One region of the Aeribacillus composti genome, then DNA from elsewhere that is predicted to be linked to it. Evidence: predicted binding sites of a transcription regulator. Region 1 holds the regulator's gene; the other holds the start of a gene.
The links. Region 1 encodes LexA, which represses DNA repair genes until DNA is damaged. Its sites were predicted from a motif close to CGAACATATGTTCG; they were not measured.

Region 1 (3,172 bases):
CCATACCCTGTCGCTTCGGTTCTCGCTAGGCTTCCGCCGTAACCAATGCCTTTTCCGGTTAACACCCCAGCTTCAAATCCGCCGCGTATTCTTTTATATTGGCCAAACAAGTATCCGATCTCTCTTGCGCCAACTCCAATATCACCGGCAGGAACGTCAATATCTGGTCCAATATGTTTGTAAAGCTCTGTCATAAAGCTTTGTGTAAATCTCATAATTTCCCCATCTGATTTACCTTTCGGATCAAAATCAGATCCGCCTTTTCCTCCGCCGATCGGCTGCCCAGTCAATGAATTTTTGAAGATTTGTTCAAATCCTAAAAATTTAATAATGCTGGCGTTGACGGTCGGGTGAAAGCGCAAGCCTCCTTTATATGGCCCAATTGCACTATTATATTGCACTCTAAATCCGCGGTTTACACGCACTTTTCCTTCGTCATCCACCCATGGAACGCGAAAAATGATCAATCTTTCCGGCTCAACAATTCTTTCAAGTATTCCGTGCTTTATATATGTAGGATGTTGAGCAAATACAGGCACAAGCGAGTCAAATATTTCTTTTACAGCTTGAAGAAACTCAGGCTCATTCGGATTTTTTTCTTGCACGGATTGAAATACTTCATTGACATATTGCTTTGCATTTTCCAGTTCACTTTGTTTCATAAGTAATTGATTCATAGCACCTCTCCTATACCTAAAATTTAAGCAGTTAGAAGAATTCAAACAATTCAGTAAATCATCCCGGCACTGGCTAAGGAAGCGAAATCTACAATAAAAAATTCTACAACAAAATAAATCAAAAAACAATGACTGTTGAGAATTGTTGCATAATAGCTTTGCATGCAGGCGCGGAGAAGGCGCCTGAAATTTGTTTCATTGAATCTAGCTTGTCTGCATACATATTGATTAGAAAACATTTTTAAAAATTTAACATCGCTAAGAGAGGGAATTTTGAAAATTTTATAAAAAGAAAAAGGATGCCTCACCTGTTTTGAGACATCGAATATTCAGTGTATGGAACGGTATAGCCCGATCACTTTTCCGAGTATTGTCACATTTTTTAAAATAATCGGTTCCATTGTTGGGTTTTCCGGCTGAAGCCGTATAAAGTCTTTTTCTTTGAAAAACCTTTTTACGGTCGCTTCATTGTCGTCTGTGAGCGCGACAACGATGTCGCCGTTATTGGCTGTTTGCTGCTGTCTGACAATAACTAAATCTCCGTCCAGAATGCCTGCTTCGATCATGCTTTCTCCGACTACTTCAAGCATGAAAAGTTGATCATCACCTGATGCAATATGATTCGGAAGCGGAAAATATTCTTCGATGTTTTCAACGGCAGTGATCGGAATACCAGCCGTCACTTTTCCTATGACCGGCACGTTGATCACATTGTTTGTTAGAAGGTGGCTGCCATCATCGTCCAAAATTTCAATGGCTCTCGGCTTTGTGGGGTCTCTTCTAATCAGTCCTTTGCTCTCAAGCTTTGCTAAATGCCCGTGAACAGTTGAACTGGAGGCAAGACCGACCGCTTCGCCGATTTCTCTTACAGAGGGAGGGTATCCTTTCTTTTTTACTTCCTCCTTAATGAAGTTCAAAATATCTTGTTGTCTCTTAGATAATTTTGTTGACATGTCAAGCACCTCAGTCATATCAATTTGTGTCGATTATAGCATGATTTTTCCAAAAAAGCAAACGTAAGTTCGAATATTTGCTTGACAGAAACATGTGTTCCCTTTTATACTTAAAAACAAAAAACCGAACAAATATTCTGTTTCAGGGGGCGGTTCTAAATGGATAAATTATCATGGTCTTACATCGTTTCTTTTTTCCTTGTCATCATGGCGGCAGTTTTGGCGATTTCGTATACTGGAGAAAGGGAAGAGCTCGATCATTATTTGGAGGTTCAAGTGAAGGAAGGGGACAGTTTGTGGAAAATCGCTGATGAATATAAAGAATATGACAATATGTCTCATTCAGAGTTTGTTAAATGGGTTCAGGAGCGAAACAATCTCCAAAGCCTTGTTGTAAAACCGGGGGAAACAATCGTCATTCCGATTGAAAAAAATAAATACTACAATGCTGAATATTTGGCAAACAAAGAATAACCGCAAGGAGCATTTAACATGAGAGCAGTCGTTTATGCAAGAGTCAGCACTGAAAAAGATGAGCAGGAAACATCTTTGAAAAGACAGAAGGACGAGCTGTTAAAGCTCGCAGCTGAAAACGGTATGGAAGTTGTTGAAGTGATAGAAGAAAAAGCGAGCGGGTATGATGTTGATCGTGAAGGGGTTTTTCAACTGCTGGAATTGATTGAGGAGAAAGAAATTGAAGCGGTATTAATACAGGATGAAACAAGAATTGGCAGAGGGAATGCCAAAATCGCCATTGTCCATTCCATTTTGAAACAAGGTGTGAAAATTTTCACCGCTGCCCATCGCGGGGAGATGGAACTGTCTGAATCAGACACGATGGTGCTTGAAATCATAGGAATTGTCGAAGAATATCAACGAAAAATTCATAATTTGAAAATAAAGCGGGGAATGTTGAGAGCTATACAAAATGGGTACAGGCCTGAAAAAAATTTAAAGAATAGAAATTCTTCCTATAAAAGAGAGCGAAAAGAAGTTCCGATCGAGGAGATTGACCGATTGCGGAAAAACGGCCTGACATTTTCAGAAATAGCGGCAACATTAAGAGGATTCGGCTATGACGTTTCAAAAGCTACTGTCCATCGCAGATATCAACAATTTTTGTCAGAAAAAGGAGAATCATAGCAATAATTGTTGTCATTAGTGGTCGCATTTAGTATGATAAAAGAGCGCGGCAAAAATATACAAGGGGTTCAGCTTATGATTTCAAAAGAAAAACTTAACCGTATTAATGAACTATCTAAAAAGTCTAAGTCAGAAGGATTGACGCAAGAGGAAAAGCTTGAGCAGCAGCAATTAAGGCAGGAATATTTAGAGTCGTTTCGTCGGGATTTTCAAAACACCTTAAAAAATGTTACAGTGATTGATCCGAAAGGTAATGATGTTACACCGGAAAAATTGAAAAAATTTAAAAATAAAAGGCTGCATTAACGGATGGGTGTTGCCTTATTGCAACAATAAAGATAAGATTATAAACTGAAAATACAGATGAGAGGATGATAATGGTGACTCATTCCATTCAAG
Region 2 (3,172 bases), 990 kb from region 1:
TCCAGAATCATTTGGATGTATACATCCATCATGAAGTTTTCTGGATTTTCCTTCACAGAACGGGTCTTCATCAGTTCGGAATAAGATTTCCGGTTTTCCATAACCCATCACCTCTGATGCCTTTTTTATATTATATGGATTTCAGAAGGAAAAATCAACTTATAATTTGTAATTTTTAGAAAAATTATATTAACAATAACATCTTGCCTTGATCTAATGCTTTGTATTTAAAAATTTTAAAAAAATATAGAAATTTTGGAATTTTTATGATAGATTTGAATCAGTAAAAAAGAACTATTATATAGAAAAAATTAGGAGGTAAGAATTCTAGTGAGTACGAAGCAGTTTGAGGCAGAAAAATGTATTGTAAATGGGGAAACAATGGCAATTTTGCCTTTTAGAAAAGAACATCACTTGTACGCTAAAATTTTGGAAACTAGCGGAGAGCGCATAGTACCTATTCGACCTGTTTATGTTATTGATCAAAGCTGCCGTTATTATGGTTCAAGCTTTAAAGGAAGAGTTGAAGGATCAAAAGGGCTGCTTGGCATAACAAAAAAGCTTCCGATTGTCATTGATCCTGCCAATTCCCTTTATTTTTTTCCTACTCATTCACCCGCAAGGCATCAGTGCGCCTGGTTTTCCCATTCCCACATTTCCCGCTTTATGAAAACAGATTCGAATTGTACGGAAGTCATATTCCGTAACGGTCAGAAAATAGTTGCTGACATATCTCCATCTTCTTTTTCCCATCAATTTTATAAAACGGCACATCTTCGAACGATTATCTCTTCAAGAATTGAGCAGGAGCAGCGTCGCATGAACACAATCCTTTTTCCGAAGGAGCAGCATGCATATATTTATGAACAGCTCGTTCGCGAATTCAGAAAAGAAGATGGATAAGCTTTATCTTCCGGCACGCAAGCTGTCAATTTGCGTGCTTTTTTCCGTGTTAGAAAATGGGGGAGATTTCATTTTTTCTGTTATAAGGGGACAGGCATTCAACGGGCGAAACAAATAGTCCTGTTCCCTCATCTTCTGTAGCGAACGGTTTGGCCGTTGTCTTTCTTTTAAGATAAAAAGTCTAAGAGGTTGGAATGCCAGATTTTTTTTCAGTTTTAAACAAATAATGTTCAATCAGTTCATTTACTTTATTTCGGATTCTTGGATTGAAGTAGCTGTGGTGTTCTTCGTAGCCGTTATAGTAGAAAGTGTACGTTGTGAATGCTTCATCCTGTTTGGCTTTTAAAACTTTCACCTTTTGTCTGCGCAATTCTTTGCGAACCTCTGCCAAATCTTTTTGTACAAGCTTTAACGCCTCTTCAATTAGATGCAAATAAGGATCTTTCAGCTTGAATGGACTTTTTTTTACGACATTCATGTCTTTGTTCAGCACCGTAGCAGTCATCGGTAAGTAGATCGACTGTTCAATCAAATGGCGAATGTCGGTTGGTATTTTCGACATAGGGAATACCTCGCTTCAAATGGAACATATGTTCTATTTTTATTATAAAACAGGAAAATAAATCATTTCAATTAGTTTTTTTCGGCAAAATTTTTCAACTTATGCTCAAAAGGTGTAAAATAAAAGGAGATGTTGAAGTAAGGAGTTAAGATATGGATGTCATTGCATTTTTCGATTCCATTACATTAGAAGATGTTGAACGATTCTTTAAAGAATACCGAGCGCTCGGACCTCTTCCAGGGATTCTGCTTCCGATGCTTGAGGCTTTTTTTCCGTTCTTGCCTCTTATTCTGTTTGTAATTGCGAACGCTAATTCATTTGGACTTTGGTTCGGCTTTTTGTACTCGTGGATCGGTTCATCGGCAGGCGCATTGCTCGTGTTTTTTTTAGTGCGAAAGTTTGGCCGGAAGCGTTTTTTAAATTTTTTAAGCAGACATGAAAAAGTAAGACGAATGATGAACTGGGTCGAACGGCACGGCTTTGCTCCTTTATTTTTAATGCTCTGTTTCCCTTTTACGCCTTCTGCGCTTGTAAATGTAGTAGCCGGTCTTTCCAAAATCAATGTGTGGCAGTTTGCGCTCGCTGTTTTATCAGGGAAGCTCGTGATGATTTTTATGCTTAGCTTATCAGGGTATGATTTACGGGAGCTGATTGAAGAGCCCGTCCGGTTGATCATTGTGTTTGTTGTGATGGCGCTCATGTGGTTTATCGGAAAAAGGATTGAGCAGCGTTTAAATGTTTCGTTAATTAAACGAAAAGATAAAAAGTAGGTGAAGAGCCGTGAGGAAAAAACGAGTTATTGCGGGAATCGTCACTTCAGCTCTTTTATCAACCGTTTTAATTAAAAATATTGCGTTTGCCGCGTACACTGTTGATGGCGTATCGATGCAGCCCACCTTAAAAGAAGGCCATCATTTTTATATAAATAAATTGACGAATCGGTTTAATAAAATTGAACGGTTTGACATTGTCGTGTTTCAGATGCCCGGCGAAAAGCAAGTTTTGGTTAAAAGGGTCATCGGCCTTCCAGGAGAAAAAATTGAATATCGAAACGACAAATTATATGTGAATGGGAAATATGTACCGGAACCATTTTTAAAGAAAAATAAAGAAAAAGTATATGGAAATCCAATCACAGGGAATTTTACATTAAAAGAAATAACTGGAAAAGAAGCGGTGCCGGAAAAATGTATTTTTGTCATTGGCGACAATCGGTTAAACAGCAGGGACAGCCGGCATTTTGGCTTTGTTCATGAAAAAAATGTGATCGGAGAGGTAAAACCGTAAACGATGATTCCTATTAGTTGGAAATTCGGATTGTCCGAATCAATGGATTTTCAAAACCATTTACAGTAAAATAAATGTATTCATAAACACGAAATCAGAATGGGACAAGAAAATTGTCCCATTTTCCGTTTGGATGCCTTCTGAAGGGGGGAGATTTCATGGGTATTAAGTTTTTGGTCGGTTCATCCGGCACAGGAAAAACGACGGCAATCTTAAACAAAATTAGGGAAAAATTAAAAGAAGATCCGTATAATGGAAAACCTATTTTGTTTCTTGTTCCAGATCAAATGACTTTTCAAATGGAATATGAACTGATGAAAACTCCGGAATTAGGAGGAATCATTAGAGCACAAGTATTGAGCTTCAACCGTTTGGCGTGGAGGGTGCTGCAGGAGGAAGGAGGCATCAGCCGTACCTTTA

Region 2: a site for LexA is predicted at 1,487-1,500, ahead of RI196_RS05070 (YhjD family protein). Genes of this name have one in related genera too.

Annotation. Positions count from the first base shown of each region.
Region 1 is NZ_CP134501.1:1,982,054-1,985,225, reverse strand. It holds gene gdhA (NADP-specific glutamate dehydrogenase) at 1-677, opposite strand, end outside; gene lexA (transcriptional repressor LexA) at 1,007-1,630, opposite strand; gene yneA (cell division suppressor protein YneA) at 1,790-2,104, shown strand; gene RI196_RS09605 (YneB family resolvase-like protein) at 2,123-2,773, shown strand; gene RI196_RS09600 (DUF896 domain-containing protein) at 2,849-3,079, shown strand; gene tkt (transketolase) at 3,151-3,172, shown strand, end outside.
Region 2 is NZ_CP134501.1:991,695-994,866, forward strand. It holds gene RI196_RS05060 (IDEAL domain-containing protein) at 1-101, opposite strand, end outside; gene RI196_RS05065 (competence protein ComK) at 331-903, shown strand; gene RI196_RS05070 (YhjD family protein) at 1,085-1,465, opposite strand; gene RI196_RS05075 (TVP38/TMEM64 family protein) at 1,618-2,235, shown strand; gene lepB (signal peptidase I) at 2,246-2,752, shown strand; gene addB (helicase-exonuclease AddAB subunit AddB) at 2,911-3,172, shown strand, end outside.